Regions from separate parts of the Pseudarthrobacter sp. genome, predicted to be linked through region 1. Evidence: riboswitches for the same ligand, from Rfam matches in the RefSeq annotation. Region 1 holds a riboswitch; each other region holds the start of a gene.
What was found. Region 1 has a riboswitch for thiamine pyrophosphate ahead of thiO (glycine oxidase ThiO). Riboswitches for the same ligand answer to the same signal wherever they lie in the genome.

Region 1 (7,148 bases):
TCCGCCCGGCTTCCCCGGGATGAGCGCCGGGCGCAGCTCCTCGCTGCGGCGCAGGAGGTTTTCGTCGCCAACGGCTACCATGGCGCCGCCATGGATGAAATCGCCGAAACGGCCCATGTCAGCAAACCGGTGCTGTACCAGCACTTCCCGTCCAAACGGGAGCTGTATCTTGCCCTGCTGGACAGCCATCTCGCGTCGCTGACGGACCTGATGCTTGGTGCGTTGAGCTCCACTACCGACAATGACGAACGTGTCCAGGCGGTGATGCGCGCCTACTACCGCTTCATCGCCAGCGACGACCAAGCCCACCGCCTGGTCTTCGAATCGGACCTCATTAACGATCCCGATGTCAGTTCACGCCTCGAGACATTCAACAAGACGTTCGCGGACGCTGTTGCCCGCGTGATTGCCGAGGACACCAAGCTGCCCCACCTGGAGGCGCAGCTTCTGGGCCGTGGCCTGGCCGGAATGGCCCAGGTCAGCGCGCGTTACTGGCTGGAAACGGACGGGAACCTGGACCTCGATGTGGCCAGCGACCTCATTTACCGTTTAGCTTGGCGCGGAATCTCGCGCTTCCCCAAAGAGTCCTAGACTACAAATAAGAGAACCCAAGAAACTTTGATTGGCTGGGAGGCCCCCTTTTGGAAATTAAGATCGGCATTCAGAACATTGGCCGCGAAATCGTATTGGAATCGGCTCAGGATGCTGACGCTGTAGCTACGGTCGTTGAAGAAGCCATCACCAAGGGCACCGAACTCCGCCTCAAGGACGACAAGGGACGCATCATCATCGTTCCCGGCAACGCCCTGGGCTACGTGGAAATCGGCGCCGAAGAGGCACGCAAGGTCGGTTTCGGCCAGTTCTAGCACGTCCGCGGCCAGCCCCCTATGGCGGCTGGCCGCTGCTTTCCGAGGAGATTCCATGCTTTCGCTGACCATCGTTGTCCTGGTCACTGCGGCCGCAGGCTTTGTTGTCTGGGCCAATGACAAGCGCCATACGCGGTACGGCACAGGGTTGCCCGCAGGGGTTGCCGTGGTGGTGGGCGCGGTCAGCTGGATCATTTTCATCGCCGCAGGTTTTGGCTACCAGCCGGGCCTGACGTGGATTCCCTGGGTCCTGCCCATGGCGCTCGGCACCGTCGCTGCCATCGGGACGGTCATCTACCTGGGCCGGACGCGCGAAAGCCACGATACGCGGCGGCTGACGCAGGCGCTCAAGCTTTAGGCCGCACCTTTTTCCTTAAGAACCCGTGACCACCACCCCAGCAGGGTGCGTGGTCACGGTCCTTTAACCCGGCGGCTTAACCCACGGGCTGGGCTGTGGCGCCGAGCCGAACGGCAGCAGCACTCACGGCCGCGGCAGCAGCGGCATCCCGCTCAGTGACCTCGCCTCCGGCGTCATGGGACGTGTAGCGCAGATGCACCCTGTTGTAGCGCCAGTCAAGGTCCGGGTGGTGGTTCTGTTCTTCCGCCAGGCGTCCGACGGCGGCAATCAGCTCCAGTGCGGCGGCCGCCGTCGGCGTCTTATAGACAGCAACGAGCCCGCCCTGCCGGTACTGCCAGTCGGGCAGCGTGGCGAGGACGGCCTCGATCCGCTCGCGTGTGAGTGTGTCGTGCTTGCCGGCCATGGCGGCCTCCTCGGCTCGAACGGTGAGCCGCCCCGGCGTTTGGCCGAGGGCGCCGGGCCTGGAGAAAGCGGCCTAGAGAAACTCTGCCCGGCCTTCCATGGCCGATGACGCCAGGGCGTGCTCGCGGCGCGGAATCCTGCCGGCCGCTTTCGCCAGCCTACCGGCGATGACGGCGTGTTTGAAGGCCTCCCCCATGAGTGCCGGGTTCTGCGCCCGCGTGACCGCGGTGGCCAGCAGCACGGCGTCACAGCCAAGCTCCATGGCCAGGGCGGCGTCGGACGCCGTTCCGATGCCGGCGTCCAGCACCACGGGCACCGAGGCGCGCGAGACGATCAGCTCGATGTTGTGTGGATTCAGGATTCCCAGGCCGGTGCCGATGGGCGCTCCGAGGGGCATGACCGCGGTGGCACCCAGGTTTTCCAGCCGCAGCGCCAGGACCGGGTCATCGTTGGTGTAGGCGAACACTTTGAAGCCCCGGTTCACAAGCTGTTCCGTGGCGTCCACCAGCTCCACGGCGTCCGGCAGCAGGGTCTGTTCGTCGGCGATGACTTCCAGCTTGAGCCAGTCGGTTTCCAGCGCTTCGCGGGCCAGCTCCGCCGTCATGACCGCCTCCCGGGCGGTGAAGCAGCCTGCGGTGTTGGGCAGGATCCGGATCCCGTGGTCCACCAGGAGCTGGAAAAGGGACCCCGATTCAGCCGGCGAATAGCGGCGCATGGCCACTGTGGTCAGCTCGGTTCCAGAGGCCAGCAGGGCGGCGCCGAGCCCGTCGAGGCTGGGGGCGCCACCGGTGCCCATGATGAGGCGGGAGCCGAGCTCGACGCCGTCGATCACCAGCCTGTCGGCGGCCTCTGGCAGGTTCTGTGTGCTGATGTTGCTGGTTACTGTCATGGTGTCAGCCTCCCTGGACTGCTGTGACCAGTTCGACGTCGTCACCTTCGGCGAGCGCCGTGACGAACCACTGGCTGCGGGGTACTACTTCGGAGTTATGGGCGACGGCGACGCCGAGTTTCTGCCCGTCTGTTGACTGGCCGTTGGCCGCGAGGGGACGGCCAGTGATCTGGCTGATGAGGGTGGTGATGGAGGCGTCGTCCGCCACGGAATGGCGCGAGCCGTTGAGGGTGATGTTCATGCTGATTCCTTCTGTGGGTCGAGGGCCTTCGTGCTGCTGATGTCCTTGCGCGGGGCCTGTATGCCGGCTACGTGGTGCGTTCCTGAAAAGCGGGCCGGGCTGAGGGCCCCCCATCGCGGGTCCGTCCGGCCATCCAGCAGGTCCCGGCAGATGGCCGCCGCCGCCGGGGCCAGGAGCACTCCGTGGCGGAAGAATCCGGTGGCAACCATCAGCCCGGCAATGTCCGCTGTGTTACCCGTCCTTGGTGCGGAAGACGGTACCCGGCCGAGGAGAGGAGCGTTGTCCGGGGTCGCAGGCCTTGCCCGCGCTGTGCATTCCAGGAGTTCAAGCTCCGAGACGGCCGGCACCAGGACCTGGGCGTCCCGCAGCAACTGGTAGACGCCGCCCGCCGAGACAGCGGCGTCGCCCGTCCCGGCGAGCGCGTCTTCCCGCTGCGTAGCCCCGATCACCACCGTGCCGTCCTGCCGGGGAACGATGTAGACCGGCACACCATGGACCATTCCGCGGACCGTGGAGGTGAGGAGCGGGCGCAGGTGCTGCGGAACAGCCAGCCGCAGGATGTCACCATAGACGGGCCGCAGGGGCAGGTGCAGTCCAACCGGCAGGCCCTCCAGCGTCCCTGCCTGCAATCCGTTGGCCACGATGGTCTCCCTGGCTTGGACAGTTCCGCCGTGGGCGAGCCTCACGCCGATGACGCGGCCGTCCTCCCAGAGCAGGGCAGTGGCACGTTGGTCAACGGCGAATCCCGCGCGGGCGCCTGCCACGGCCGTTCCTGCTCCCGGTTCGTGGATGGCCAGGACTTCCTGGAGGCACGCCACGAGTTTCCGTGGATCCACCTGGTGGTCGGCGGGGATGTCCAAGGCGCAGGATATGGCCGGGCTGAGCAGGGATTCCCTGGTCCTGGCCTCACGGACAGTCAGGGGTTCCACCACCAGGCCGCTGGCCTGCTGCACGGCCCGGAGGTCCATCAGCGCCCGGCGGTCCGCAGCGTCCGCGCCGATGGCGAGGGTCGGCGTCGTCAGATATCCGGTATCGCCAGCCCCGGCCAGGGCGAGGTCCGCCGCAAAGGCAGGCCACAGGCCCGAGGATGCCAGCATCAGCTCAAGGAGGTCTTCCTCCTGGTAGTGCAGTTCGCTCACAGGGGCCAGCATGCCGGCGGCTGCCCAGCTGGCGCCGTTGCCGGGCGCTTCATCGATCAGCACGACGGAACGGCCGGATCGCCGGACTTCCCAGGCTATGGCGTGGCCGATGACTCCGCCGCCGATGACGGCCACGTCGGCGTGCAGGGCGGTGGCCGGGCTGGCTGGTGCGGGCTCAGGTGGGCTGCTTATCGCGGGGGGCATATGTTCCTTCCCTACGCCGGTACTAGCCGGATCAGGTCAAGCGGTCGGCTCTGACGCCCTCTCAGCCCGGCCGCTTTGTGACGGCTGCATCGGGCTCCCGCAGTACCCGCCCAGTTTAGGGGACTTAGGCTGGTTTCCATGAACGCGCAATCCTTCGCCGCTGCAGGCACGCCCTCCGCCCCCTCCGCCGCTCCCGAATCCTTGACCGGAACAGACTCCGCCGGCGGCACAAACACCGGCCTCCCGCACAGCGCCAGGCTGTACCTGTGCACCGACGCGCGCCGGGACCGCGGGGACTTTGGCGAGTTTGTGGACGCGGCGTTTGCCGGCGGCGTGGACATCATCCAGCTCCGGGACAAGGCCATCGAGGCAGCCGAGGAGTTGGAGCTGCTGGCCGTGCTTCAGGCCGCGGCCGAACGCCACGGAAAGCTGTGGGCAGTCAATGACCGTGCCGATATCGCGTTGCTCTCCGGCGCCCCCGTCTTCCACATCGGGCAGAAGGATCTGCCGGTCGCTTCCGCCCGCACGCTGCTCGGGGCACCAGCCGTGATCGGCCTTTCCACGCACAGCGCCGAGCAGATCGAAGGGGCCATCCGGCTGTCCGGTGGGCTGACTGACCAAGGCGGCCTGGACTACTTCTGCGTAGGACCGGTCTGGGCCACTCCGACGAAACCGGGCCGGGCCGCCGTCGGCCTTGACCTGGTGCGGTACGCGGCCGAAGCCGTCCGCGCTGCCGGTGGCACCCAGGCCACGCTGCCCTGGTTTGCTATCGGAGGCATCGATCTCGGCAACGTGGAGCAGGTGGTGGAGGCCGGCGCCGGCAGGATTGTTGTGGTGCGTGCCATCACCGAAGCCTCGGACCCCGCAGCGGCGGCCGTGGCACTCCTGGCGGCCCTGGACGCCGGCGCATCCTGACAATCCCCCGCGTGGCGGGCGGCGGGCGTGCACGATCCGTGGAAATCGAGCTAACCTGATTTTCGTGTCACATCATAGGTTGGCCCCCAATGTCCACGAGCAAACGAACGACCTCGCGGCGGCGCTGAGCGCCCTGCGGACCGAGCTGGAACTGCCGGGGCCCTACCCGGCGGAGGCGGTCCGGGACGCGGAAGCGGCAGTGGCCGCGCACGAGTTGCCGGGTGCTGACCTGACGGATGTGGCCTTCCTCACTATCGATCCGGCGTCGTCCACTGACCTGGACCAGGCGCTGTTCATCGAGCGTGCGGCCGCTGGCTACCGGGTGCTTTACGCCATCGCTGACGTGCCGTCCTTTGTCCGCCCCGGCGGCGGACTGGACGCCGAGACCCGGCGCCGCGGCCAGACGTTCTACGCCCCTGACGGCCGTATCCCGCTGCACCCGGAAGTCATCAGCGAAGGGGCAGGCAGCCTTCTGGCCGGCCAGCTGTGTTCCGCCTACGTCTGGGAGTTCGGGCTGGACGACGCCGCGCAGGTCTCCACTGTGAGCGTCCAGAGGGCCACCATCCGCAGCCGGGCCAAGCTGAGCTACAAGGGAGTCCAGGCCGAATTCGACGCCGGGACGGCCGGCCCTGTCCTGCAGCTCCTGAAGGAAGTGGGCCTCAAGCGCGTTGAACTGGAGCGGCAGCGCGGCGGCGCCAGCCTGAACATGCCCGAGCAGGAAATCGTGCAGCTGCCCGACGGCGGCTACCGGATTGCCGCGGCGCCGCAGCTTCCGGTGGAGGACTGGAACGCCCAGATCTCCCTGATGACGGGGATGGCGGCGGCAGACCTGATGCTGGCGGGAGAAGTGGGCATCCTGCGCACCATGCCCGCCCCGGACGAGCGCTCCCTGCGTCACTTCCGCATCCAGACTGAGGCATTGGGCAAGCCGTGGGACGGCAAGATCAGCTACGGCGAATACCTCCGCAGCCTTGACCCGACCGAGCCCCGGCAACTGGCCATCCTGCACTCAGCCGGCATGCTGTTCCGCGGCGCCAGCTACACGGCGTTCGACGGCACAGTCCCGAAAGAGGCCATCCAGTCCGCCATCGGCGCTGCCTATGCCCACACCACGGCACCGCTCCGGCGTCTGATCGACCGTTTTGTCCTGGTGATCTGCGAAGCCCTGAGCAACGGCAAGCCGGTACCGGACTGGGCGCGGGAAGCCCTGCCGTCCCTGCCGGAGATCATGGCCGGATCCGACCAGCTGGCATCTCGGATGGAACGCATGGCGCTGGACACCGTGGAGGCCGCGCTCCTGGTCAACCATGTGGGCCAGGAATTCGATGCGATCGTGATTTCCGGCTCCAAGCCGCAGAAGGACAACGGCAACGGGAAAAGCGGGAACGGCACCAGGAACGGAGCCGCAAAAAATGGAAACGTCCCCTCGGGGATCATCCAGATCGCCGAACCCGCCGTGACGGCCCGGTGCGGCGGTGACCTGGAATCCGGCACCAAGGTGCGGGTCCGCCTGATCTCTTCCGACATCGCTGCCCGCGAGGTCCACTTCGAGCTGCTGGCCTAAAGGTTTTGCGCGCCGCCTGATCGGCCCAAAGCCGGGATTCAGGGTCCGTACGGCTAGACTGAAGAAGTAGATATGGATGCCCGGTCGTTGATTTCCTTGATTTGAATTCAACAAGCCCGCCCCTACGCGATCTTGAGATGCACCCGTTGGTCACCAGTGCCAGCATTTTGATAGCCCGCGATCGGCTTCCACTGGATTTGCTTGCGCGCTTCGAGCGTGCTCCGGAACGGCCACGTTGGCCGGCCCGTTGAGCAGGCAGCGCCAATGCCCAAATGAATAAGGAAACTCCCCTGTGAGTGAATTGCATACCCACCAGATCCTGACTGACGACTCCGGCATCGAGACGATCGAACCAGAAGAAACCATCATCTCGGACGAGAAGCCGCACGAGATCGAGGAGAAATCCTTCGCTGACTACAACGTCCGCGCCGACATCGTGGAGTCCCTCGCCGACGCCGGGATCACCCACCCCTTCCCCATCCAGGCCATGACCCTGCCGGTGGCGCTTTCGGGCCACGACATCATCGGGCAGGCCAAGACCGGCACCGGCAAGACCCTCGGCTTCGGCAT
Region 2 (7,148 bases), on a different contig from region 1:
GAGGCGTCCCGTCAGATCGCCTGAGGCACCCAGAATGAGCAGGGTTTTTACACTTGTTGGGCTGGTCACCCTGCCAGCATGCCATCCGGCAAGCCCGACTTGGTACCCTAGATAGTCGAGTCCCCCCTGTAAATCCACTGAAAGAAGTGCGCGGCGCGTGTTCAATTCACTCTCTGACCGGTTGACAGCAACCTTCAAGAATCTCCGTGGCAAGGGCCGCCTCACTGAGGCCGACGTCGATGCCACAGTCCGGGAGATCCGCCGCGCCCTCCTGGATGCCGATGTCGCCGTTCCCGTGGTGCGTGAGTTTACGGCCCGCGTCCGCGAGCGTGCCCTCGGGGCAGAGGTATCGGGGGCGCTGAACCCCAGCCAGCAGATCGTCAAGATCGTCAATGAGGAACTCGTTGAGATCCTCGGTGGCGAGACCCGCCGGATCCGCCTTGCCAAGACCGGTCCCACCATCATCATGCTGGCCGGCCTCCAGGGTGCCGGTAAGACCACCCTGGCGGGCAAGCTCGCCAAATGGCTCAAGGCGCAAGGCCACAGCCCCCTGCTGGTGGCATGTGATCTCCAGCGGCCCAATGCCGTCACGCAGCTCCAGGTTGTCGGCAACCGCGCCGGCGTGCCCGTTTTCGCGCCGCACCCCGGAGCCACTTCGGAACTGGAGCACCCCGCTGGTGACCCGGTCGCCGTCGCCCGCGCCGGCGTTGAGGAAGCGCGCCAGAAGCTGCACGACGTCGTGATTGTTGACACCGCCGGGCGCCTCGGTGTTGACGCCGAGATGATGGAGCAGGCGAGCGAGATCCGCCGCGCCATCGTCCCCAATGAAGTGCTGTTCGTGATCGACGCCATGATCGGGCAGGACGCCGTGAACACGGCTGTGGCGTTTGACGAGGGTGTGAACTTCACCGGCATCGTGCTGTCCAAGCTCGACGGCGACGCCCGCGGCGGTGCCGCACTCTCGGTTGCGTCGGTCACCGGTAAGCCGGTTATGTTCGCCTCCACCGGCGAAGGCGTGGATGACTTTGAGCTGTTCCATCCGGACCGCATGGCCTCCCGCATCCTGGACATGGGTGACGTCCTCACCCTGATTGAGCAGGCCGAGAAGAACTGGGACAAGGACGAAGCCGCCCGGATGGCGAAGAAATTCGCCGACCAGGAAGACTTCACCCTGGATGACTTCCTCTCCCAGATGCAGCAGATCCGCAACATGGGCTCCATGAAGAAGATGCTCATGATGATGCCCGGTGCGCAGAACATCCGCGAGCAGCTGGAGAACTTTGACGAGCGCGAGATCGACCGTGTCGAAGCGATCGTGCGTTCCATGACGCCGCACGAACGCGTCGCCCCGAAGATCATCAACGGCTCCCGCCGGGCACGCATTGCCCGGGGTTCCGGCGTGCATGTCTCCGAGGTCAACGGCCTGCTGGAGCGTTTCGGCCAGGCCCAGAAGATGATGAAGAAGATGGCCCAGGGCGGCGGCATGCCCGGAATGCCCGGGATGCCTGGCATGGGCGGCCCCGGCGGTGCGCGGAAGGGCGGAAAGAACGCCCCGAAGAAGAAGGCCCGCTCAGGCAACCCTGCCAAGGCTGCCCAGGAGCTGAAGGACGCCGAGGCCCGGCGGGCCGGGGCGGGGAAGGCGCTCCCCACGGGGGCAGCGTTCGGCCAGCAGGGCGGCGACTTCGACCCGTCGCAGCTGAACCTGCCCAAGGGATTCGACAAGTTCCTCGGCAAGTAACCACCCCTCCCGACTGGGTAGCAGCAGGCGTCGTTGTGGGCACTCATAACAACACTGGCTGCTGCCCAATTGGGATGTCGGTGCCGTGGAATAGGGTTGGGTCATGTTCAAACAGCGGGTAGTGTTCGTGCACGGCGCCGGACCTTTCGGTGCCGCGGCGTGGCTGCGCCAGCACGGCATGGCCCTGACGTACGACGCCCTCTTCCTGCGGCGGCACGGTTTTGACCCCATCGCTGAACCCGTGGAGTCCTCGTTCTCCGAAGATACCGCCATCATCCTGCGCTCACTTGCCGATGACGGCCGCGGGGCCGCTGGGGGCCATGTTGTTGCCCACGCCGAGGGCGCGATTGCGGCCATGATGGCCGCCGTCGAACGCCCCGAACTGGTGTATTCCCTCACGCTGGTAGAACCGGCGTGCCTGTCCCTGACCGCCGAACTGCCGGCCACGGCCGCGCACCGCGCCCTGATGCAACCGCTGTTCGACGTCCGGCACGAGCTCAGCGATGAAGACTTCCAACGTGAGTTCGTGCGGCGAATGTTCGCGGCGGACCTGCAGGAGCCCGCCACGCCGGAGGAAAAACGGTCGGCGCGCCGGCTCCGGTTGCAGGCGCCGTCCTGGGATGCCCCGCTGCACATAGTTCCGGGCGTCCCCACCCTGGTCCTTACGGGTGGGTGGGAACCGCTCTACGAGGAAATCGCCGGATATCTGCAGGAAACCGGTGCCCTGCACCGCATCGCTGCGGGAGGACACCGGCCCCAGGACTCTGCCGAAGGTGACCGTGCCATCCGGTCCTTCATCGCCGACGTCGGCAGGTCACGCTCGGTTCAGGCTTCCTGAGCCGTCAGTTCCCGGCCGGGATCCGAAGCTCGGGGAGGTAGACCTTTCCGCCGGCGGCCAGGAACTCCGCACTCTTTTCGCGCATCCCGCTGTAGGCCTCGGCAATGGCCGCCTGCGAATCTGCCGAACCGTATTCGTCCCTGATGTCCTGGCTGATCTTCATGGAGCAGAACTTCGGGCCGCACATGGAGCAGAAGTGGGCGGTTTTGGCCGGTTCGGCCGGCAGCGTCTCGTCATGGAAGGCCTCCGCCGTGACCGGATCCAGGGACAGCGCGAACTGGTCGCGCCAGCGGAACTCGAACCGGGCCTTGGACAGTGCATCATCCCGCTCATGGGCGCCGGGGTGGCCCTTGGCAAGGTCTGCTGCGTGGGCGGCGATCTTGTAGGTGATCACTCCGGTTTTCACATCGTCCTTGTTCGGCAGGCCAAGGTGTTCCTTGGGCGTGACGTAACAAAGCATCGCCGTGCCGTACCGGGCGATTTCGGTGGCGCCGATGGCGGACGTGATGTGGTCGTAGCCGGGGGCAATATCCGTGACCAGCGGCCCCAGCGTGTAGAACGGGGCGCCCTTGCAGAGTTCCTGCTGGCGTTCCACGTTCTCCCGCACCAGGTGGAACGGGACGTGCCCGGGACCTTCCACCATGACCTGCACATCGAATTCCCACGCCCGCTGGGTCAGTTCAGCCAGGGTGTCCAGCTCGGCGAACTGGGCGGCGTCGTTGGCGTCCGCCGTCGCCCCCGGGCGCAGTCCGTCGCCCAGGGAGAACGCGACGTCGTACTTGGCGAAGATCTCGCACAGCTCGTCGAAGTGGGTGTACAGGAAGTTCTCCTGGTGGTGGGCCAGGCACCACCCGGCCATGATCGCGCCGCCCCGGGAGACGATGCCGGTGACGCGGTTGGCCGTCAGCGGCACGTAACGCAGCAGCACACCGGCGTGGATGGTCATGTAGTCCACCCCCTGCTCGCACTGCTCAATGACGGTGTCCCGGTAGATCTCCCACGTCAGGGCGTTGGCCTCGCCGTTGACCTTCTCCAGCGCCTGGTAAATGGGCACCGTACCGATGGGCACGGGAGAGTTGCGGATGAGCCATTCCCGGGTGGTGTGGATGTCATCGCCGGTGGAGAGGTCCATCACCGTGTCAGCTCCCCACTGCGTGGCCCACTGGAGTTTGTCCACTTCCTCGGCAATGGAGCTGGTCACGGCCGAGTTGCCGATGTTGGCATTGATCTTCACCAGGAAGGCCTTGCCGATGATCATCGGTTCGGATTCCGGGTGGTTGATGTTGTTGGGGATGATGGCCCGGCCGGCCGCCACCTCGCTGCGGACCAGTTCCACGTCGCAATTCTCGCGGAGGGCGATGAACTGCATCTCGGGGGTGATGACACCCTGCCGCGCATAGTGCATCTGGGTGACGGTCTTGCCTTCGACGGCGCGGCGGGGCACCGGTTGCGCGCCCTTCCACTCCGCAGAGGCGGCGCCGCGGCGCACTGCCGACTTGCCGTCGTCGAGCAGGTTCCGTTCCCGTCCGCTGTACGGCGCGGTGTCGCCGCGGGCGGCGATCCACTCCGAGCGGAACGGGTTGAGGCCCACCACCGGATCACTGCCCGGACCGGCCGTGCGGTAGGTCCGGAAAGGCCCGTTCGCCTCCCCGTTCGGCGACGGTTCCAGCGCGATCTCGGTCACGGGTACCCGGATCCCGGTGGCCTCATCGTTGATAAACGCCAGTGAGTGGGACTTCAGTGACTGGGTTTCAGGCTGGAGCTTTTGATCCACGTCGGCTTCATTTTGGGCAGGGATCAGCTGTGTTTCTTGTGTATTCAATGAATACTCACTTCCTTCGCCGGCATTACCCGGACAGGTTCAACGGTCGCAGGCTGCGTCAGCCCGATCTCAGCCCCTGCAAGGGCTCCCGTGTGGTCAAGTCGAAGCTACCACAGGCCGAGGGTGGACTGGTGACAGCAATCACCGGAAAGCGGTCGCAGTCTGTCTGCTCCGCCACTTGAATTAAATTGAAGCTTCAAGTAAATTGGAAGCATAGCCGCCTTCCATCCGAAGGCCAACGGACCGGGAGTTTTCACATGACTGCAGAAGCCACCAGCCGGGATCTCCTTCCTGCCGACCTCTCCATGGGCACCGTGATGCTCAAGGTGGGCGACATGAAGCTGATGACCGACTACTACCAGCGTGCGCTCGGCCTGGAGATCGTCGCGGAACAGGACGGCGGCGTCTATCTTGGCCGCCTTCAACGCCCGCTGGTCCATCTCGCGGCCGCCCCGTCCTTGAATCTGCCTGGCAGGGGAGAGGCCGGGCTGTTCCACACCGCACTGCTGTTTGACGACCAGGCTTCGCTTGCCGCCACGGTAGCCACCGCCGCCCAGTACGAACCCCGGTCCTTCACCGGCAGCGCCGACCACCTCGTCAGCGAGGCCTTCTACTTCAACGACCCCGAGGGCAACGGCGTCGAACTGTACTGGGACAGGCCCCGCGAAAACTGGTCGTGGAACGGGAAGGATGTAGTGATGGACAGCCTGGCACTGCCGCCGCAGCGCTACCTCGAGCAGCACCTGACCCAGGAATCCGTGGCGGGCCAGCGGGCCAGCGAAGCCGGTGTAGGCCACGTCCACCTCCAAGTGGGCGACGTCCAGTCAGCGCACGATTTCTACGTCGGCACGCTGGGCTTCGAAAAGACCGCCGGCTGGCACGGGCAGGCACTGTTTGTCTCCGCGGGCCGGTATCACCACCACATGGCCATGAACGTCTGGAACAGCCGCGGAGCCGGTCCCCGCAAGGACACCCTGGGCCTCGGCGAAGTGCTCATCGAGGTCCCTTCCGGGGATGACGTCGGAGCGCTCGCCGACCGCCTGAAGGGCGCCGGTGTGGCCTCGCACCACACGGGCGCCGAGCTTCGCTTCGAGGACCCGTGGCGCAACAATATCCGGGTCGCCGTCCGCTGAGTGCGGCTGCCAAGTGTGCGGCCTGCCTTGTACTAGGCTGATTCTGAACGGCCGGGGTGGCACTTGCTGCTGCTCTTCCAGGCCGCACCGTCGACGGAATGAGGGCTGTTCCCATGGGTTTCACTGAAATTTTTGTTTCCACTCACGATGCCGCGCTGAAGCGGGCGGGCGTCCTGGATGCAGGCGGCTCCCCGGCGGGCCAGGCCCTGCGGATTCCCGGAATCAGCGATTTCGAAATCGAGCAGCTTGGCGACCTTGCCGGCGTTGCTGTGCACGCCGGTGGCGCGGACTACGAGCTGGCCATGGTTGACGTGGCCAGCGATTCCCTCCTCGGGGTCCCGCCGGCCATGGTGCGTGCGCTCGCGGACCTGCTCAGCTACGAGACTGAAGGCGAAGGCAATGTCCTGGACGACGTCGCTGAAAAGTGGGCCGCCCAGGATGACATGCCGTTCGGCGTGGCCGAGGCCCGGACGTATGTCCAGCAGTTCGCTGAGCTTGCCAACTCCGTCGATGACGCCGCACGCACCGGGGTGTATGTCTGGTCGTCGTAGGCCGGCCGTGGCCCGCCGGGTCCGCCCGCTGCCCCATCCCGACGTGTCAAGTCGAAATCCGGACGCTGATCTGGCACAATAAACAGGTACTCGATCTGCGTGGCCCCTCTCTCCGCGTCCGGATCCTGTCCTTCGAACCCTCAAGTATGGCCCGCCCCACGGGTGCAGAACGTCGGTTCACCCCTTTTCTGAAACAGGAGTGACCACAAAAGTGGCCGTAAAGATTCGCCTTAAGCGCTTTGGCAAGATGCGCGCACCGTACTACCGCATCGTCGTCATGGACGCACGCTCCAAGCGTGACGGCCGTGCCATCGAAGAGATCGGCAAGTACCACCCCACCGAAGAGCCCTCATACATCGAGGTGGACACGGACCGTGCCCAGTACTGGCTCGGCGTCGGCGCACAGCCGTCCGAGCAGGTTGCCGCGATCCTGAAGATCACCGGTGACTGGCAGAAGTTCAAGGGCCTGCCGGGCCAGGAAGGCACCCTGAAGACCAAAGCTCCGAAGGCTGCCTTTGTTGCCCCGGAAAAGGGTTCCGTGATCATCCCGGAAGCCATCACCAAGAAGTCAAAGCAGTCTGACGCAGCCGAGGCCCCGGCCGAAGCAGAGACCACCGAGGCTGAGTAGATTGCTGGCAGAAGCGCTCGAACACCTCGTCCGGGGAATCGTTGATTCGCCGGAAGATGTCAAGGTCAGCTCGAAGAACAACCGCCGCGGGGACACCCTCGAGGTTCGTGTTCATCAGGATGACCTGGGACGGGTGATCGGCCGCCAGGGCCGCACCGCACGGGCATTGCGCACCGTTGTGGCGGCACTGGCAGACGGCGAGCCGGTCAGGGTCGACGTCGTCGATACCGACCGCCGCCGCTAAGCGCTCAGCAACATCAGTTTTTGCTCCGGCCCTTCCACCAGCAACGGTGGAGGGGCCGGAGTGCTTTCACCACAAGACCGTGGAGAATCCACAAACCGAAACAGAGGAACAGATGCAGCTTCAGGTGGCACGAATCGGCAAACCGCATGGAATCCGCGGCGAAGTGACGGTCCAGGTGCTGACCGACGCTCCGG
Region 3 (7,148 bases), on a different contig from region 1:
TTTCCGGGCGCGGGTGGCCCCGGCCATCTGGCGGGCTGCCTGCCGTGAGCGGTCAGCGATGGCGTGGACGGCTGCCTCAACCTCCGCCGGAGTGGGGGTACTCCCCTGTTCCGGCCCCGAAGGAACCGCATTTGAATCGTTGGAATTGCCAGGGGCTTGGGAAATCAGTGCCTCAGTCATCCTTCAAGTCTAGGCGAGCGGACCGCTCAGACCAGAACCAGGTCGTCGATATGGACAACCTCACGGTCAAATCCGCGGCCCAGGGACTCGCCCAGTTCCTGTGTGGAGCGGCCCAGCATCTGGGGAAGCTCTTCGGAAGAGTAATTAACCAAACCGCGCGCGATGACGGTACCGTCGCCGGCCACCATCTCGACGGCGTCGCCGGCTTCAAAGGTGCCGTCCACCGACGAAATTCCGGCGGGGAGCAGCGAATAGCGATTGTCCCGCACAGCATGCACGGCGCCGTCGTCAAGAAAGAGCCGGCCCTGGACATGCGCCAGGTGGGCGAGCCACATCATCCGCACAGACTTCCGGCCGCTGTTGACGGTGAACCAGGTCCCTACGTCCTCACCGGACAGTGCGGCTGCTGCGTTGGCGGTGGAGGTGACCAGCGCCGGTATGCCGGAATCGGCGGCCATGATGGCAGCCTCGACTTTAGTCTGCATGCCGCCGGTGCCTACGCCTGCCTTGCCCGGCTTCCCGATGGTCACTGCCTCAAGATCTTCGGGGCCGTCCACCTGGGAGATGCGCTTGGCGCCCTTGGCGGGCGGGCCGTCGTATATCGAGTCGACGTCGGACAGCAGCAACAGGGCGTCGGCGCGGACCAGATGGGCCACGAGCGCCGAGAGCCTGTCGTTGTCGCCGAAACGGATCTTGTGCGTAGCGACGGTGTCGTTTTCGTTGACCACCGGCACCACGCCGAGGTTGAGGAGGCGGTTCAATGCACGGAAAGCGTTGGCGTGGTGGCTGCGACGCATGAGGTCATCTGCGGTCAGCAGCACCTGGCTGACGGTGACTCCATGGGCGCCGAACGCGTGCGTGTAGCGCGCCATGAGCAGGCCCTGGCCCACGCTGGCGGCGGCCTGCTGGGTCGCGAGGTCACGCGGGCGCTTCACCAGCCCGAGGGGCGCAAGGCCTGCGGAAATGGCTCCCGAGGAAACCAGGATAATTTCCGTGCCGGCGTTATGTTTGGCGGCCAAGACATCTGAGAGGGCGGTCAGGGACTCTTCCGAGATGCCGCCCTTGATGCTGGTCAGCGACGACGACCCTACTTTGACAACGATCCGGCGGGCCCGGGCGAGCACACTGCGGTCGTCTTTGGGTTCCTCGATAATTACTGCGGAATTTTCGGTCATTTCAGCGGCCTCACTCGTCATCTTCAACGCCCAGTCCACTCTCAGTGACCGGCTTGGCAGCGCGGCGGCCGCTGACCGATTCGGTCCAGATCCCGGCCTTGCGCTCGGCCTCGAGCTCGGCGCGGGCGGCAGCCTTGGCATCCTTGCGTTCCTGCTGCTCGTCACGCTTCTGGCCACGTGTGGGGCGGTCGCCGACGTCCGCGAAACGGATATCCGTGCCACGCGGTGATGCGAGCATTTCGGCTCCGGCGCTCATGGTGGGCTCCCAGTCGAAGACAACGCCGTCATCTTCGCCAATCACGACTGCGTCGCCCGGCTTGGCGCCCTGCTTGAACAGTTCGTTTTCGACGCCGAGCTTGGCCAGGCGGTCAGCGAGGTAGCCGATGGCTTCCTCGTTGGTGAAGTCGGTCTGCTTGACCCAGCGGACAGGCTTGTCGCCCAGGACGCGGAAGAGCGGCTCGAGGTTCTTTTCCTCGCGGCGGATCTTGAAGCCGGCTTCGTTGACGGCGCGGGGCCGCAGGATGGGCGGCTGGACCTTGGGCGGGGCGGCCGCGAGGGCGGCACGGGCGGCCTGCACGATTTCCGCCATGGCGAAGCCCAGCTGGCGGAGACCCTCGTGGCTGGTGGCCGAGATCTCGAAGACCCGGTAGCCGCGTGATTCGAGTTCCGGGCGGACAAATTCAGCCATGTCCTTGCCGTCCGGAAGGTCCACCTTGTTCAAGGCGACCAGGCGCGGACGGTGGTTCAGCGGAACCACTTCGCCGTCGGCACCCGCGAAGCTCATGTCTACGGAGTACTTTTCCAGCTCGGCCTCGATGATGGCCAGGTCTGCCAACGGGTCACGGTCCGATTCCAGCGTGCCGCAGTCCAGTACATGCACCAGGGCGGCGCAACGCTCCACGTGGCGCAGGAAGTGGTGGCCAAGGCCCTTACCTTCGCTGGCGCCCTCGATAAGGCCCGGAACGTCTGCAATGGTGAAGCGGACGTCGCCGGACTGGACAACACCCAGGTTCGGGATCAGCGTGGTGAAGGGGTAGTCGGCGATCTTGGGCCGCGCAGCGGACATGGCCGCGATCAGGCTGGATTTGCCGGCAGAGGGGAAACCCACCAGCGCGATATCCGCGATGGACTTCAGTTCCAGCACAATGTCACGGGCGTCACCCTCGATGCCCAGCAGGGCGAAGCCCGGGGCACGGCGCTTCTGCGAGGACAGCGAAGCGTTACCCAGGCCGCCCTGGCCGCCGGCGGCCGCCACGTATTCTGCTCCTTCGCCGACCAGGTCCGCCAGGACGGTGCCGTCCTTGGATTTGACCACGGTGCCGTCGGGCACGGGCAGGATGAGGGTCTCGCCATTCTTGCCGCCGCGCCAGTCGCCCATCCCGGACCCGCCGTTGGTGGCGTGGCGGTGCGGGGAGTGGTGGTAGTCGAGCAAGGTAGTGGTCTGGTGGTCAACGCGCAGGATGACGTTGCCGCCGTCGCCGCCGTTACCGCCGTCGGGTCCGCCCAGTGGGATGAACTTCTCCCGGTGGACGGAGACACAGCCGTGGCCGCCGGTACCGCCGGATACGTGCAGTACTACCCGGTCTACAAAGCTCGCCACGTGGATCTCCTCAGTGCTGTTTCCTGGACGCCCAAGGGCGCCAAGACGATTGTAATGCGGTTAAAAGAATAGTGGAGCGGACCAAATGGCCCGCTCCACCGTTTCAGAACTATTTGTTACTCTGCAGCTGCAGCAGCAACGATGTTGACTACGCGGCGACCGCGGCGGGTGCCGAACTGGACGGCTCCCGGGGCCAGTGCGAACAGTGTGTCGTCGCCGCCACGTCCAACGCCGGCGCCCGGGTGGAAGTGGGTGCCACGCTGGCGAACGATGATCTCGCCTGCGGAAACTACCTGGCCGCCGAAGCGCTTGACGCCGAGGTACTGGGCGTTGGAGTCACGACCGTTGCGAGTGGAACTCGCGCCTTTTTTATGTGCCATTTGAAATGCCTGCCTTTAAATTCTGGGGAATCTGCTGAAGAACCTGAACAGTAACGAAGAGTTACTTGATACCCGTGATCTTGACCTTGGTCAATTCCTGACGGTGACCCTGGCGCTTCTTGTAACCGGTCTTGTTCTTGAACTTCTGGATGACGATCTTCGGACCACGGAGGTCTTCGAGGATCTCAGCCGTAACCGTTACCTTGGCCAGGTCCGCAGCAGCAGAGGTGACTTTGTCACCGTCTACCAGGAGCAGTGCGGGCAACTCAAAGGTGCTGCCGGCTCCACCGGGGACGCGGTTCAGGGTAACGAAGTCTCCAACGGAAACCTTCTCTTGGCGGCCGCCTGCGCGGACAATCGCGTACACCACTTGGGAACTCACTTCTCTCGACGTTTATTACTAAATTTGCGTGCTGAACCCTGTTCCATAATTGGCTGGGTTCTCGCTGTGCCTCAACGCCGTGGGGTCGTAACCCAAGTGTTGGCGTAAGCACCGAAGATCTAGAATACGCTAATTTTGCCTTCGGCCGCAAATGAGGCTGGTTACGGCAGGTTGTCTGTGATAGGACCCACAAGCAGGTACTGCACTGACAATCCAAAACCGTGCCTGACTATCGTACAGGCCGCACGGGCCCCAGCCGGTCAGGAATGAATTCGCGGCGCGTCGAAGAAATCCACCTCGAACCGGCACGACTGCCTGAAAGCCACCAGCATCGCCGCCCGTTCATCCGCGGAAGCACTCCGGCCGGCGTCGTCAGCCAAGGCGATGGCGTCACGCGTGGCCTGGGCGAAATCCTCGTCAGCATAGGCCCGCAGCCAGTCGGCATAAGGATGTGCTGCCGGTGCACCCGCAGCCAGGAACTCCGCGTGGAGAGTCTGTCCCACTTCGGCATACAGCCAGAAGCACGGCAGTACCGCCGCCACGAGGACCGCGTAGCTGCCGGAGGCAGAGGCCGCCAGCAGGTGGTCCACGTAGGACTTGGTGACAGGTCCGAGGACGGAGTCCACTGTCCTGGTGCTTAGCCACGTGCGGTGCAGTTCGGACTCGACCTCAAGGCATTGCTGGGCCGACTTTGCCCAGAACAACTGGGCGGCTTCCGTGGGCGCCAGCGCGCTGGCCCGGGCAAGAACCCGCGAATAGCCGTTGAGGTAGATGGCGTCCTGGGCGAGGTAATAGGCGAACTGTTCCTCAGCCAATGTGCCGGCCGCCAGGTCGCGGATGAAATCCAGCCCGTAGATGGCTGCAAGATCCGGCTCCGACGCCCGCCGCAGCGTCTCTGCGAATTCGCCGGCTGCCGGAACCTGTTGCATGTGGTGGAAGTGGTTGATGGGGCCGTTGCCCGCGCCCACCTCAAGTTGGTCAGCGGCCTGCAGCGCGCCCACCAGCCAGGGCTTCACTTTCCGCAATGAGGCTTCCCAATCCCCCAGCCGCGCCTGAGCCGTGGCCATGGCCGCTGACAGCGAGCAGCCGGTGCCATGGCTGTTGCGCGTGGGGATCCTGTCCCCGCTCACTTCCACCACCTCCCGGGCGAGCAGCCCGGCAGCGTTGACCAGGGCATCCGGGCACGCACCGCCGTCGAGATGGCCGCCCTTGACCAGGACGGTGGCACCGGTCGCGGCGGACAACCGCTGCCCCTGCCCGAGCGCGTCGTGCCATTGCCTCGCCTGCGGCTCCCCCACCAGGATGGCCAGTTCCGCCAGGTTGGGGGTGATCAGGTCCGCGAGCGTGAGCAGCTCCCGCAGGGCCGCCTCGGCAGACTCCTGCAGCAGCCGGTCGCCGCTCGTGGCCACCATCACCGGATCAAGAACGACGACGGCGGGACGCACCTTTTCCAGCCAGTCGCGGACCACGCCTATCACCGCAGCGTCGCCCAGCATGCCGATCTTGACCGCGTCGATGGTGATGTCATCGCTGATGGCATCGAGCTGCTGGCCCAGGAAGGACGCCGGCGGGACGTGAACCGCCTGGACCCCCTGGGTGTTTTGGACCGTCAGCGCGGTGATCGCCGCCATGCCGTAGCCGCCAAGGGCTGCAATGCTTTTGAGGTCGGCCTGGACGCCCGCGCCCCCTGAAGGGTCCGATCCGGCAATGGACAGCACCCGCGGGACGTCACGCAGCACCCGGACCGCAGAAGATCGGCCTGGTCCGGGCTGGACCTCAGCCCGGGTTGCTGGGGTCTCCGGCAGGGTCGCCGCGGGTGTTGCAGGAGGAAGGACAGAAGTTGAAGCCAAAGGAGACATCCCTTCGCCGGTGCTAACCGGACAGGTTCAACGGGTGTGGATCTCAGCCGGCTCTCTGCGCGGCACCCCGTGTCAGTCACCAGCCTAGCGTTCCTCGCGACTTAACGCCGGACGCCCGGACGCAGCCTGTGATTCACAGGCTGCGTCCGGGCGCCGTTGTTTGGCTTGCCCTGCTGCTTGGTCAGAGCTCCGAGGCCGGAACCCCTACGCCCAGGATGATGGGCGCGTTGGCGGCAACCGGCTTGTCGGCCACAGGAGCCTTGACGGGCTCCGGTGCCTTGGCGGCGTGGGTGTGTCCGGCGGCAGCCGCCGGAACGGCTTCGTGATGCTCTACGGACGTGGCGTTGGCTGCGCCCTGGGCACGGCTGGCACTCCGGTTCCGCCGGGGACGGCGGGCGCGGGGCTCCTCGGTGTGGTCGGAGTAATCCCTCTCCGCCGCGGCTGGCTGCTGCTGGCGGGCAGGTTCGGCCGCCCGGCTTTCAGTTGCATGAACTGCCGGCGGCGTGCTTTCCGCTACAGGAGCCGGCTCACCAAGGTGGGCGAAGGCCTCCGCGAGGCGGTCAAGTGTCAGGGCAGGTGCGTGCGGCTGGTCATCGTGGTGCGCAACGAACGGAAGCACCACCTGCTCGCCGCCGAATGTCAGCACTGCGGCCGGGCGGCCGTTGGAGTCCGTTTCGGACTGCCCAACCGGAGCCGGCACCTGAGCCGCAGGCTGCCGGCCCGCGGCAGCTGATGCGTGAGCCACCTCGTCGTCATGCAGATGCGCAGCGTGGGCTGCGGCCGCAATGTTCGCAAGCGCTGCCCGCGTGGCCTCCGCCTTCGCATGGCGCTCGGCATCGCTGGCTTCCGGGTGGACCGTGTGGATCTGCACCGGAGCTGCCGGTGCTGTTTCCAGCGGCTGGCCACCCCGTCCGCGGCGGCGCTTCCGGTCAGTGCGGCCACCCGGCTGGCTGTCCGGGCGCTGGCTGTCAGTCCGCACGCTGTCAGTGCGCTGGGCTTCCGGGCGGCTGTCTACCCGCTGCACGTGGTGCTCCGCGGCTACCGTGTTGGCGCGGCGGTGTTCCACGGGGTCGTCGTGGGTGACAATTCCGCGGCCTGCACAGGTTTCACACTGCTCGCCGAAGACTTCCAGGAGCCCGGTGCCCATGCGCTTGCGCGTCATCTGCACGAGGCCCAGCGAGGTCACTTCGGCCACCTGGTGCTTGGTCCGGTCGCGGCCCAGGCATTCCACCATGCGGCGCAGGACAAGGTCGCGGTTGGATTCGAGGACCATATCGATGAAGTCGATGACGATGATGCCGCCGATGTCGCGGAGCCGGAGCTGCCGGACCACTTCTTCAGCTGCCTCGAGGTTGTTCTTGGTGACGGTTTCCTCGAGGTTGCCGCCGCTGCCGGTGAACTTGCCGGTATTGACGTCCACCACGGTCATGGCTTCGGTGCGGTCAATGACCAGCGAGCCGCCCGAAGGCAGGAAGACCTTGCGTTCCAGGGCCTTGTGGATCTGCTCATCGATCCGCCACGCAGCGAAGATGTCCTGGTCCTTGGTCCACTTTTCCAGGCGGCCCACGAGGT

Region 2: another riboswitch for thiamine pyrophosphate. It lies ahead of thiC (phosphomethylpyrimidine synthase ThiC); the one in region 1 lies ahead of thiO (glycine oxidase ThiO).
Region 3: another riboswitch for thiamine pyrophosphate. It lies ahead of thiD (bifunctional hydroxymethylpyrimidine kinase/phosphomethylpyrimidine kinase); the one in region 1 lies ahead of thiO (glycine oxidase ThiO).

What each region holds. Positions count from the first base shown of each region.
Region 1 is NZ_JAKFFD010000095.1:42,932-50,079, forward strand. It holds gene V6M49_RS07660 (TetR/AcrR family transcriptional regulator) at 1-591, shown strand, start outside; gene V6M49_RS07665 (DUF3107 domain-containing protein) at 642-866, shown strand; gene V6M49_RS07670 (hypothetical protein) at 922-1,224, shown strand; gene V6M49_RS07675 (4a-hydroxytetrahydrobiopterin dehydratase) at 1,301-1,627, opposite strand; gene V6M49_RS07680 (thiazole synthase) at 1,700-2,515, opposite strand; gene thiS (sulfur carrier protein ThiS) at 2,520-2,756, opposite strand; gene thiO (glycine oxidase ThiO) at 2,753-4,099, opposite strand; TPP riboswitch at 4,090-4,210, opposite strand; gene thiE (thiamine phosphate synthase) at 4,238-5,014, shown strand; gene V6M49_RS07700 (RNB domain-containing ribonuclease) at 5,079-6,578, shown strand; gene V6M49_RS07705 (DEAD/DEAH box helicase) at 6,871-7,148, shown strand, end outside.
Region 2 is NZ_JAKFFD010000177.1:20,836-27,983, forward strand. It holds gene V6M49_RS15460 (glucose-6-phosphate dehydrogenase) at 1-69, opposite strand, end outside; gene ffh (signal recognition particle protein) at 158-1,738, shown strand; gene V6M49_RS15470 (alpha/beta hydrolase) at 1,842-2,576, shown strand; gene thiC (phosphomethylpyrimidine synthase ThiC) at 2,581-4,398, opposite strand; TPP riboswitch at 4,393-4,500, opposite strand; gene V6M49_RS15480 (VOC family protein) at 4,656-5,531, shown strand; gene V6M49_RS15485 (hypothetical protein) at 5,645-6,082, shown strand; gene rpsP (30S ribosomal protein S16) at 6,294-6,710, shown strand; gene V6M49_RS15495 (RNA-binding protein) at 6,712-6,954, shown strand; gene rimM (ribosome maturation factor RimM) at 7,067-7,148, shown strand, end outside.
Region 3 is NZ_JAKFFD010000034.1:1,784-8,931, reverse strand. It holds gene V6M49_RS03010 (glutamate-5-semialdehyde dehydrogenase) at 1-180, opposite strand, end outside; gene proB (glutamate 5-kinase) at 207-1,355, opposite strand; gene obgE (GTPase ObgE) at 1,366-2,955, opposite strand; gene rpmA (50S ribosomal protein L27) at 3,072-3,335, opposite strand; gene rplU (50S ribosomal protein L21) at 3,397-3,705, opposite strand; gene thiD (bifunctional hydroxymethylpyrimidine kinase/phosphomethylpyrimidine kinase) at 3,978-5,576, opposite strand; TPP riboswitch at 5,559-5,656, opposite strand; partial or broken gene V6M49_RS02980 (Rne/Rng family ribonuclease) at 5,758-7,148, opposite strand, start outside.